One region of the Variovorax sp. GW821-FHT09D05 genome, then DNA from elsewhere that is predicted to be linked to it. Evidence: riboswitches for the same ligand, from Rfam matches in the RefSeq annotation. Region 1 holds a riboswitch; the other holds the start of a gene.
The links. A riboswitch is a leader RNA that binds a small molecule or an ion and turns the genes downstream of it on or off. The one in region 1 is predicted to bind glycine.

Region 1 (6,130 bases):
GTGCCCGAGGTCAAGATCGTCGACATTCCGTTCCTGTTTCGCGACTACGACCATGCGCGCAAAGTCATGGACGGCCCCATCGGGCAGGACATCCTGACCAAGTTCCCGAGCAAGGGCATCATCGCGCTGGCCTGGACGGAGAACGGCTTTCGCCACATGACGAACAGCAAGCGCGACATCGTCAAGCCCAGCGACGCGGCCGGCCTGAAGATGCGCACCATGGAAAACAAGGTGCACATGGACGGCTACCGCACCTTCGGCATCCTGCCCACGCCCATGGCTTTCCCTGAACTGTTCGGCGCGCTGCAGCAAGGCACGGTCGACGGGCAGGAGAACCCGATTCCGGTGATCCTGTCGTCGAAGTTCTCGCAGGTGCAAAAGCACCTCTCGCTCACGGGCCACGTGTACTCGCCGGCGCTGCTTCTGCTGTCGCCGAAGGTGTGGAACAAGCTGTCTGACGCCGACAAGAAGGTGTTCACCGAGGCCGCGAAGAAGGCCGCCATTGCCCAGCGCAAGAAGGTCAACGACGACGAGAACAACGGCATTGCCCAGCTCGAGAAAGACGGCATGAAGGTCACGCGCACCGTCGACGGCGCCGCCTTCCGCGAGGCGCTGAAGCCCGCCTACGTGAGCTACGCCAAGGAATTCGGCGCGGACAACATCAAGAAGATCACGGACGTCAAGTAAGCCCTGAGCCGCAACGGCCGGCCCTCCGGCAACGCGCCCGGCACGCATGCGTGCGCCGGGCGCTTCGTTTTTCAGACAGAACAGAGAACAACACAAAGTGCAAGCCTTCGAGCGCTACTTTCTCGCCGCCAACCGCTGGGCGCTGATTCTTCTGCTGGCCGCCATGTCGGTCATCATCTTCACCAACGTCGTGCTGCGCTACACCACGAGCCAGTCGCTCGAATGGGCGGAAGAGGTGTCGCGCCACATGATGATCTGGCTCACCTTCCTGGGCGCCGGGCCGGTGCTGCGCTACGGCGGGCACATCGCGGTCGAGAACCTGCAGGACGCCTTGCCCCGCAGCGCGGCCGTCGCGGTGCGCATCGTCGTCGCCGGGCTGCTCTTCGCATTCTTCGGCTTCATGGTCTGGTACGGCTGGCTGTACATGGAACGCACGATGTTCCAGCTCACTGCCGTGACTCAGATTCCGTTCGCCTACATCTACAGCGCGATGCTGTTCGGCGGCATCTTGTTGATCGTGCACTGGCTGCTGGTGGTGCGCGGCTACGTGCTGCGCAGGGAGTTCGCGTCCGACGCGCACTTCGACGCCAACGCCTCGGCGTCGCTGTAAGGAGAACGACCATGGACGCAAGCATTGTTCTGATCGTTTCCGCCTGCATTTTCCTGGCCATCGGCGTGCCGGTGGCCTTTGCGCTGGGCCTTTCCACCGTTACCACGCTGATCCTTGCGGAGAACTACCCGCTGATGGTGCTGCTGAAGGAAACCTTCACCGGCATCGACAGCTTTCCGCTGATGGCGGTGCCCTTCTTCATTCTTGCGGCCGAACTCATGAGCGGCGGCTCGCTCACCGAGGTGCTGCTGCGCTTCGCAGGCCAGTTCGTGGGCCACCGACGCGGCGGGCTGGGCTACACCAACGTGGTGTCGCTGACCTTCTTTTCGGGCATCTCGGGCTCGGCGCTGGCCGACGCGGCGGGGCCGGGGTCGATGCTCATCAAGATGATGGACAAGGCCGGCTACGACCGCTCGTACGCGGCGGCGCTCACGGCCTCGACCGCCATCGTGGGGCCGATCATTCCGCCCTCGATCATCATGATCATCTACGCGCTGCAGGACGAAAGCGTATCGGTCGGCACGCTGTTCGCGGCCGGCATCATGCCGGGCATCCTGATCGCGGTGGCGATGTGCGTCGTGAACTTCTACGTCTCGAAAAAGCGCAACTACAAGGGCGACGGGCAAACACCTCCGCTGCGCGAGATCCTGGTCACCACTTGGAAGGCGATTCCCGCGATCCTGCTGCCGGTGGTGATCCTGGGCGGCATGCGCGCCGGCTGGTTCACGCCGACCGAGGCCTCGGTGGTGGCGGTGTTCTATGCGCTGGTGTGCGGCAAGTTCGTCTACCGCACGCTCGAGTGGAAGATGCTGCCCGACATCCTCTCGCGCTCTGCCCTGCTGTCGGCTTCGGTGCTGATCATCATCGGGCTGTCGGCCTCGTTCGCGTGGGTGCTGACCATCGAGGGCATTCCGCAGCAGATGGCCGAATGGCTCATCAGCATGAACCTCTCGCCGTGGATGTTCCTGATCATCGTCAACGTGTTCCTGCTGCTGTTCGGCATCTTCATCGAGCCACTGCCGGGCGTGATGGTGCTGGCGCCGATCCTCGCGCCGGTGGCCATCAAGCTGGGCGTGGACCCGGTGCACTTCGCGATGATCGTGATCTTCAACCTCACGCTGGGCATGATCACGCCGCCGGTGGGCGGGCTGCTGTTCGTGACCTGCAACGTGTCGAAGGTACCGATGTCGGCGCTGGTGAAGGAGCTGGTGCCGTTCCTTTGGGCGCATGGGGCTGTGCTGCTCATCCTGACCTTCGTGCCCGCGCTGAGTACGTGGCTGCCGCACGTACTCGGGTTCAAGTAGCGGCCTGGGCTCCGGGGCCTGATCGGCCCGGTGAATCGGCGGATGTTCACTGCCAGAATCGGGCGACGGGCCAAGGGCCGACAACCGACAAGGAGGGGACTGCGCCATGAATCGATTCCTGAGCTGCCTGCTGGGCGGCGCCTTGCTGGCTCCGGCTGCCTTCGGCGCCCCGCCCGCAACGCCCGCCGCGGCACCAGCCCCCGTATCGGCAGCAGCGCCGGCCGATCCCGCCTCCAGCATCCGCGAAGTCGAAGCCGCCGTGCGCGCCTGGGCCGCGGCCTGGTCAGCCCGGGACGTGGTGCGCTACCTGGCCGCCTATGCACCCGACTTCACGCCGCCCCGAGGCCAGGACCGCAAGGCCTGGGAGGCGGACCGCCGCGCGCGCATTACCGACAAGACGACCATCAGCGTGAGCATCGACAGCCTGGTCATCAGCGTCCAGGGGCAGGCGGCCAGCGCAAGCTTTCAACAGACCTACAGCGCCGACAAGCTGCGCGAGAAGAGCCGCAAGACGCTGGAATTGCAGCGCGTGGGCAACCAGTGGCTCATACGCAAGGAAAGCGCGGGCTGAAGGCCAGCCGCGATTGCCCCTGTAAGGCAAACGGTTCATGAAGATGTCACCACTTGCAACGATGCTGCAGCCCTCGATTCCCGAAAGCTGTGGCTGCCATGTTTCCCACCAAGACCGACAAGGCGCGCGACGAACTCCAGGGCGGACAGCGCACGCTCAGCCAGCGTGAGCGCGCCCTGCTGCTGATGGCCGATGGCCGGCGCTCGCTGACCGACTTCAGTCCGCTGTTCTCCAACCGGGTTGAAGCCGAACAGGCGATCCAGGCGCTGGTGCAGCGGGGCTACCTGCAGGCCCCACAAGCTGCTGCTGCGGCACCCGCGCCCGCACCGGCGGCCCCCGCCCGGCCCGCGCCTATCGCCGCCGCCGAGCCGATCCAGGTCGCCACCACCTCGGCCGACACCTTCGACGGCAAGCGCTCGCTGGCCACCACGCGCATGTTCCTGTTCGACATCTGCGAGCGCATGTTCGTGCGGCGCGACCCGAAGTTCGCGCTGCAGATGCGCGACGCCCTGCGCGAGGCCCGCGACCGCGAGGCGATGCTGACCATCGCCGCGCTGATGCTCACCGAGATCGAGAAAACCGCCGGGGTGGAGCGGGCCGAATCGCTGCGCGAGCGCATCGACAAGCTGCTGCCGCCGGCCGAAATCATCCACTGACGCCGAACCCCGGCCCCGCGCGATCCACTACACTCGCCAGGGTCAGGAGAGAGCCCCGCGTGCCGGGGCCGCCGAAGGCGCAGGGGTTTCCCGAACGCTCAGGCAAAAGGACTGACAAGGCGCCGGTGAACACCGGCGTTTCCTTGCTGGAGAGAGGCCGTTGCAGTGAAAACTGCCCATCGGCCCACCGAAGGAGCAAACCCCGATCGTGGGGCGAATCTCTCAGGTAAAGCGGACAGCAGGGGTGGCCCATGGCTTGCGTCATGGATTTCGTCTGCCCCTTTGGAGTGCCCCGTGGCTGCTTCTTCCGCCCCCGCTACCGAACTTCTCAAGACGCCGCTGCACGACCTCCACGTGGAGCTCGGTGCCCGCATGGTCCCCTTTGCCGGCTATTCGATGCCGGTGCAGTACCCCGCCGGCCTGATGGCCGAGCACAAGCACACGCGCGATGCGGCCGGCCTGTTCGACATTTCCCACATGGGCCAGCTGCGCCTCGTTGGGCCCGACGCAGCGGCCGCCTTCGAAACCCTGATGCCAGTCGACGTGATCGACCTGCCCGCCGGCAAGCAGCGCTACGGCCTGCTGCTGAACGACGAAGGCGGCATCCTCGATGACCTGATGTTCTTCAATGAAGGCAACGGCTCGATCTTCGTGATCGTCAACGGCGCCTGCAAGGTGGCCGACATCGCCCACATCCAGCAGAAGATCGGCAGCCGCTGCCAAGTGCAGCCCCTGCCCGACCACGCCCTGCTCGCGCTGCAGGGCCCGCAGGCCGCGGCCACGCTGGCGCGGCTGTCGCCCGGCATCGAGCGCTTCGTGTTCATGACGGGCGGTGCGGTGCAGATCGGCGGCATTGCCGCCTTCGTCACCCGCAGCGGCTACACCGGGGAAGACGGCTTCGAGATCTCGGTGGCCGCGAAGGATGCCGAGGCGCTGGCCCGCCTGCTGCTGGCCCAACCCGAGGTCAAGCCCATCGGCCTGGGCGCGCGCAATTCGCTGCGGCTCGAAGCCGGCCTGTGCCTCTACGGCAACGACATCGACACCACCACCACGCCGGTCGAGGCCTCGCTCAACTGGGCGATGCAGAAGGTGCGCCGCACAGGCGGCGCGCGCGAAGGCGGCTTTCCAGGCGCGACAAAGATCCTCGCGCAGCTTGCCGTCGCTACCGCAGGCGCTGCCGGCCACACCGACCACAACACGCTGAAGCGCAAGCGCGTGGGCCTCGTCGCCCTCGAACGCATTCCGGTGCGCGACGGCACGGTGCTGCAATCTTTCGAAGGCCACGACATCGGCATCGTCACCAGCGGCCTGCTCGGCCCGACGGCCGACCGCTGCATCGCGATGGGCTACGTGGCCACCGCTTTTGCCGAGCCGGGCACGCGCGTGCAGGCCATCGTGCGCGGCAAGCCGGTGCCGATGGAAGTCTCGACGATGCCTTTCGTGCCCACTCGCTACTACCGCGGCTGAGCCCGGTCGACCCGGCTAGGCTCTACACCCCGATTCATTTTTTCCACGAGGAGTTTTTCCATGAGCATCAAGTACACCAAGGACCACGAATGGGTGTCGGCCGAAGGCGACGCAGCCACCGTCGGCATCACCGTGCATGCGCAGGACGCGCTGGGCGACGTGGTGTTCGTCGACCTGCCCGAAGTCGGCAAGACCTTTGCGCAAGGCGAAGTTGCCGGCGTCGTCGAATCGGTCAAGGCCGCGGCCGACGTGTTCATGCCCGTGTCGGGCGAGATCACCGAAGTGAACGAGGCGCTGCGCGCCGACCCGTCGCTCGCCAACAGCGATCCGCTGGCCGCCGGCTGGTTCTTCAAGGTCAAGCTGAGCGAGCCCGCGCAGCTCGACGCCCTGCTGGACGCGGCCTCCTACGACAAGTTCGCCGCCGAATCCTGATCCGCTGAGTTTCTCAGCCACCTTCCTTCTTCTCCCCGAGCCCTCACCGCCATGCCGACGCCTGCCCTTCCCTCTTTGCAAGAACTAGAGAACGCCGAAGAATTCCTCGCCCGCCACATCGGCATCGATGCGGCGGACGAGGCGCGCATGCTGCCGGTGATCGGCTCAGAAACGCGCGCGGAGCTCATCGACGGCATCGTGCCCGCGGCCATCCGCCGCGCAAAGCCGATGCGCCTGCCCGCACCGGCCACCGAAGCCGATGCGCTGGCCGAGCTGAAGGTGATGGCGTCGAAGAACAAGGTGTTCAAGAACTTCATCGGCCAGGGCTACTACGGCACGCACACGCCGGGCGTCATCTTGCGCAACGTGCTCGAGAACCCCGCCTGGTACACCGCCTACACGC
Region 2 (6,130 bases), on a different contig from region 1:
CGATGATCAGCACCTCAGGAATCGCAGTCGGTGTCACTTTCACGAGCGCACCTCCTCAGCCAGCAGGTGATTCAGGTATTTGCCATAGCCGTTCTTCTGCAACGGCGCAGCCAGCTTTGCCAATTGCTCCCGATCGATGAAGCCGTTGCGCCACGCGATCTCTTCTGGGCAAGCAATCTTCAAGCCTTGGCGATGTTCCAGGGTTGCAATGAACTGCCCGGCTTCGAGCAAGCTCTCATGCGTCCCGGTATCCAGCCACGCATAGCCGCGCTGCATGATCTGCACATTGAGTTGGCCTAGGTCGAGGTAGGCTTGGTTCACCGCAGTGATCTCCAACTCGCCACGCGCGCTCGGTTTCACCGACTTCGCAATGTCGACGACCTGGTTGTCGTAGAAGTACAGGCCTGTCACCGCATAGCTGCTCTTGGGCTTCGCCGGTTTTTCCTCGATGCTGCTGGCTTTGCCTGCCGCATCGAATGCGACCACGCCGTAACGCTCCGGGTCATGCACGTGGTAGGCAAAGACGGTCGCACCGTTCTGCTGTGAATCGGCGTCCGACAGCAGGTGGGCAAGGTCATGCCCGTAGAAGATGTTGTCGCCCAGAACCAGCGCGCTCGACGAATTTCCTACGAATTTGTCCCCGATGATGAAGGCCTGCGCCAGCCCGTCCGGACTGGGCTGCACTGCGTACTGCAGGTTGATGCCCCACTGGCCGCCATCACCTAGCAGCTGCTGGAAGCGCGGCGTGTCCTGCGGGGTGCTGATGATCAGGATGTCTCGCATGCCACCCAGCATGAGCGTGCTGAGCGGGTAATAGATCATCGGCTTGTCGTACACGGGCAGGAGCTGCTTGCTCATCGCCAGCGTGGCCGGATGCAGGCGCGTGCCCGAACCACCGGCCAGGATGATGCCTTTGCGTTGCGTCGTCTTGGTCATGCTCTTTCTTCTCGTGGGATTCTTCAAAGGATCTCGCGCAGCATGCGCGCGACGCCTTCCTGCCAAGGCGGCAGGCGCAGTCCAAACGTGGTCTGCAGCTTGTTGGTATCGAGGCGCGAGTTGTGCGGGCGCTTCGCGGGCGTCGGGAATGCGCTGGTTGGCACGGGCTCGACGGCATCGGGCCCGGCCTTGAGTTCGACGCCGGCCTGCTGCGCCATTTCGAGCACGAAGCGCGCATAGCCGTACCAGCTGGTCTCGCCACCAGCGATGGCGTGATAGAGGCCGGCCTTGGCCGGGTCCTGCAGCGTCGCCCGGATGGCATGCGCCGTCACGTCGGCCAGCAGCTCCGCACCCGTGGGCGCGCCGAATTGGTCGTCGATGACGGTCAGCTTGTCGCGCTCCTTCGCCAGCCGCAGCATCGTCTTGGCAAAGTTGCCGCCGCGCGCCGCGTACACCCAGCTGGTGCGGAAGATCAGGTGCTTCGCGCAGTTCTGGGCCACCAGTTGCTCGCCTTCGAGCTTGGTGCGCCCGTACACGCTGAGCGGACCCGTCGCATCGTCTTCCTTCCAGGGCCTGGTGCCGCTGCCGTCGAAGACATAGTCGGTCGAGTAATGCACCATCAGCGCGCCGATCTGCTGCGCCGCCTCGGCCACGATCCCCGGAGAGGTGGCGTTGAGCTTGCGCGCAAAGTCCGGTTCGCTCTCGGCCTTGTCGACGGCCGTGTGCGCCGCCGCATTGACGATCACATCGGGGCGAACCTTCAATACTGTCTCGGCCAATTGCTCGGGCCGGCTGAAGTCGGCGTTGAAATCGGTGCTGTCGAAGTCGAGCGCGACCAGTTCACCCAGGGGCGCCAGGCTGCGCTGCAGCTCCCAGCCGACCTGTCCGCCCTTGCCCAGCAGCAGCAACTTCATGCCGCGGCCTTCGCAGGTGCTGCGTCGTATTGCTTCTCCACCCACTCGCGGTAGGCGCCGCTTTGCACGTTGCGCACCCACTCGCCATTGGCCAGATACCACTCGACGGTCTTGCGGATGCCGGTGTCGAAGGTCTCGGCGGGCTTCCAGCCGAGCTCGGCCTCGAGCTTGCGCGCATCGATGGCATAGCGGCGGTCGTGGCCGGGACGGTCGGTGACGTAGGTGATCTGTTCCTTGTAGGGCTTGCCGTCGGCCCTGGGGCGCAGCTCGTCGAGCAGCGCACACACGGTGTTGACGATCTCGATGTTGGGCTTCTCGTTCCAGCCGCCCACGTTGTAGGTCTCGCCAAGCTTGCCGACTTCGAGCACGCGGCGGATGGCGCTGCAGTGGTCCTTCACGTAGAGCCAGTCGCGCACCTGCATGCCGTCGCCGTACACGGGCAGGTTCTTGCCGGCCAGCGCGTTGACGATCATCAGCGGGATGAGCTTCTCGGGAAAGTGGAAGGGGCCGTAGTTGTTCGAGCAGTTGGTGGTCAGCACCGGCAGGCCGTAGGTGTGGTGCCAGGCGCGCACGAGGTGGTCGCTGGCGGCCTTGCTGGCCGAGTAGGGGCTGTTGGGCTCGTACTTGTTCTCTTCGGTGAAGGCGGGGTCGGTCTTCGACAGCGAGCCGTAGACCTCGTCGGTGGACACGTGCAGGAAGCGGAAGGCCGTCTTCTGCTCAGCCGGCAGCGCGCTCCAGTGCCCGCGCACGGATTCGAGCAGGCGGAAGGTGCCCAGCACGTTGGTCTGCACGAAGTCTTCGGGGCCGTGGATGGAGCGGTCCACATGCGATTCGGCGGCGAAGTTCACGACTGCACGCGGCTTGTGTTCGGCCAGCAGGCGGTCGACCAAAGCGCTGTCGCCGATGTCGCCCTGCACGAAGATGTGTTTCGGGTTGCCCTTGAGCGACGCGAGGGTCTCGAGGTTGCCTGCGTAGGTCAGCTTGTCGAGGTTCACGACCGACTCGTCGCCGTTGGCGATCCAGTCGAGTACGAAATTGGCGCCAATGAAGCCAGCGCCGCCGGTAACCAAGATCATGGAATCCCCTGAATGTTGGAGTTCATCGCCCTGTCGCAATGAACGAACGTTAACGCGCGATTATCCCATTGGGGCTGTGGGCTGAAACGCAAGGCGCTACCGTTCTCTTAGCACCGTGTTTACAATCGCACTATTGCAGGAGAGCGGGCCACACACACCTGGGTGGCCCTACCGAAGGCGCAAACTCCCATAAACGCTCAGGTCGGCCCGACGAAGTCTTGGAGATTTCGGCAAGGGGTGAATACTGCATCACATCAAACGCCGTCTGGAGAGCCATCGTCACCCCAAGTGGCTGCGATGCACCGAAGGAGCAAATTTGTTGCAAAGACGCAACAAGTGAATCTCTCAGGTACCGAGGACAGGGGGAGCGGCAACTTGGACTACGGTCGTCCGGTTGCTTTGCTATTCATTCAATAGCACACCACGCCCGTCGTTCAAGCGCTGCAACCTCAAAGGTACTTGAAATGCGCGTGATCGTTCTTGGCGCCGGCCTGCTCGGCGTGACCTCGGCTTACTACCTCCAGCAACTCGGCCACGAAGTGACCGTGATCGACCGGCAGGCCACCCCGGCCGCTGAAACCAGCTTCGCCAATGGCGGGCAGATTTCCGTCAGCCATGCCGAACCCTGGGCCAACCCGAGCGCGCCGCTCAAGTTGCTGCAGTGGCTGGGCAAGGAAGACGCCCCGCTGCTCTTCCGCATCCGCGCCGACATGCGCCAGTGGCTCTGGGGCCTCCAGTTCCTGCGCGAATGCACGCCGGCGCGCACCCGCCACAACATCGAGCAGATCGTGCGTCTCGGAACATACAGCCGCTCGATGTTGCAACAGTTGCGCCGCGACACCGGCCTGAACTACGACCAGCGCACGCAGGGCATCCTGCACTTCTATACGACGCAAAAAGAGTTCGACGGCGCCCTCGCGCCCGCCGAGCAGATGCGCGCCCTGGGCTGCGAGCGCCAGGTCATCTCGGCCGACGAAGCCGTGAAGATCGAGCCCGCCCTCGCCCACATCCGCCCGAAGCTGGCCGGCGCCACCTACACGGCCGAGGACGAGTCCGGCGACGCCAACCGCTTCGCGCGCGAACTGGTGGGCCTGGCCACCGCGGCGGGCGTGAAGTTCCTGATGAGCCACACCGTGACCGCGCTACGCGAAGCCGGCGGCAGCATCGATCACGTCGAAGCCACCGATAGCGAAGGCCGCTTCCAGCGCATCCGCGGCGACGCCTTCGTGCTGGCAATGGGTTCATTGAGCCCGCTGTATGCCGCCCCGCTGGGCATTCGCCTGCCGATCTACCCGGCCAAAGGCTATTCGGTGACGCTGCCCGTCAAGGACGCGTCGAAGGCCCACCAGGTCTCGCTGACGGATGACGAATTCAAGCTCGTGTTCTCGCGCTACACCTCGGAGTCGGGCGACCGCCTGCGCATCGCCGGCACGGCCGAGCTCAACGGCTATGACCGCGACCTGAACCGCGTGCGCTGCGAGGCCATCGTGCGCCGCGTCGAAGAGCTGTTCCCCGGCGCCGGCGACACCACGCAGGCCCAGTTCTGGACCGGCCTGCGCCCCGCCACGCCGAGCAACGTGCCGCTGATCGGCAAGACCAGGCTGCCAAACCTGTTCCTCAACACGGGCCACGGCACGCTCGGCTGGACGCATGCCTGCGGCTCGGGCAAGTCGATCGCGCGGATCGTGAGCGGGCTGGCGCCTGAGGTAGATTTCGCGTTCACCGGCATGCCTGCGCCCGCGCAGCGCGCGCTGCAGCCGGCCTGATCGCGTTCAGTCGTTGGCGGTAAACACCGTCAGCACCCCGGTATAGCCATACAGGTGATGCCGGGCAATCTCGCCCGCAGCGAAGAACCCGACCAGCGGCACGTCGCCCAGCGCGTGCCGCACGATCTGCAACTCAGCGCCCGGCGCGCCGAAGTGCGGCCCGCCGCGCCCCGAACAGCTCACGTACACCGCCCCTGCGATGCGCCGTGCCGGATGCGGCGCCGCCTCGGCCTCGCCCGCCGCCACGGCGCGCGCGGTGGCGAGCGTCTGCTCCTCGGGCTCCAGCTCCTCGCGGATTTCCGCGCAGATGCGCATCAGGTCGGCCCGCGCGGCCTGCGCGTTGCGGCGGCAGAAGGTCAGCCGCATGCCGGCCTCGGCCACATCGGCAATGGCGATGCCGCGCCGCGTCGGGTCCAGCCCGATGATGTGGCGCACCAGCACGTCGGCGCCCAGGTCGCCGGTGCGGCGGATGCCGTCGCTACCGGCATCGGCCAGGCCGACCAGCGTGTTGCGCACGGCGTCGATGGCCTCCTGCGGCCGTTCGAGCGACACCTGCAGATCGGCCAGCAGCACGTCGAGCGCCGGCTCGCCGTCGAGCTTCAGCAGCAGATTGCCGTCCGCCTCGGTGATCTCGCGCTCGCGCACCGCCCCCGAGCGCAGCGGCTGGCAGCCCTGCGTGACGCGCGACACCAGCCGTACGCCTTCGCCGAACACCACGCCCGACAGGCCGCCCGAGAACACCCCACCCGCCGCCCCGTGCCCGCGGATGTTGCCGTTGCCGCCGACTGCGAATTGCAGCGCGCTGCCGCGCCCCGAAGACAGCCCGCCGAACAGATAACCCGTGTCGGTGCGCCCCGCCATCTCGGCGATCAGCTCGGCCAGGTCGGGCGTTGCCGGGTCGGCGTGCACCAGTGCCGTGTGCGCCTCGAAGCCGCTCATTTCGGAATTGCCCAGCGGCGCCACGCCCGAGAACACGCGGTACTGGTCGCTCGGCAAGGCGCAAAGCATCAGGCTCATGCCGGGTTCGTCGAAGTACTCGGCGTTGTTGGCCGACACGCCGATGCCGACGGTGCCCGACCAGTCGGTCACTTCGGGCAGCTCGGCGCTCAGGTGGTCGAGGATGTCCTGCGCCTCGCTCGCATAGTGGTCGGTGATGTAGAGCAGCCCCAGCGTCGGCGACGAGGCGTAGTCGGGCAGGGCCATCTGTGCGCGCAACTGGGCCAGCACGAGGCCGGCCGCCATGCGCCATTGCGGATGGGTGGCGTGACCGGAGGGAAACAACTTCATGATGCGTGCCAACCCGTTCTCTTCAACAAATGGATGTGTATGACGTCAGCGCCGGGCGGAGGTTCGCTTGCGCGCGGCGGTCGACGTCTTCTTTTTGGCAGCCGGCGCTGCAGCCTTCTTGGCCGCAGCAGGCTTGCGGGCGGCCGTTGTT

Region 2: linked by a shared signal. The riboswitch ahead of AC07O3_RS20055 (D-amino acid dehydrogenase) and the one ahead of gcvT (glycine cleavage system aminomethyltransferase GcvT) in region 1 are both predicted to bind glycine.

What each region holds. Positions count from the first base shown of each region.
Region 1 covers NZ_JBWKOZ010000003.1:677,558-683,687, forward strand. The annotation lists gene AC07O3_RS11170 (TRAP transporter substrate-binding protein) at 1-687, shown strand, start outside; gene AC07O3_RS11175 (TRAP transporter small permease) at 785-1,297, shown strand; gene AC07O3_RS11180 (TRAP transporter large permease) at 1,309-2,601, shown strand; gene AC07O3_RS11185 (L,D-transpeptidase Cds6 family protein) at 2,708-3,172, shown strand; gene AC07O3_RS11190 (hypothetical protein) at 3,271-3,828, shown strand; glycine riboswitch at 3,862-3,952, shown strand; glycine riboswitch at 3,965-4,077, shown strand; gene gcvT (glycine cleavage system aminomethyltransferase GcvT) at 4,123-5,295, shown strand; gene gcvH (glycine cleavage system protein GcvH) at 5,356-5,727, shown strand; gene gcvP (aminomethyl-transferring glycine dehydrogenase) at 5,779-6,130, shown strand, end outside.
Region 2 covers NZ_JBWKOZ010000007.1:133,843-139,972, forward strand. The annotation lists gene rfbC (dTDP-4-dehydrorhamnose 3,5-epimerase) at 1-43, opposite strand, end outside; gene rfbA (glucose-1-phosphate thymidylyltransferase RfbA) at 40-936, opposite strand; gene rfbD (dTDP-4-dehydrorhamnose reductase) at 960-1,850, opposite strand; gene rfbB (dTDP-glucose 4,6-dehydratase) at 1,847-2,926, opposite strand; glycine riboswitch at 3,053-3,149, shown strand; glycine riboswitch at 3,182-3,298, shown strand; gene AC07O3_RS20055 (D-amino acid dehydrogenase) at 3,391-4,692, shown strand; gene AC07O3_RS20060 (FIST signal transduction protein) at 4,699-5,979, opposite strand; gene AC07O3_RS20065 (PhaM family polyhydroxyalkanoate granule multifunctional regulatory protein) at 6,025-6,130, opposite strand, start outside.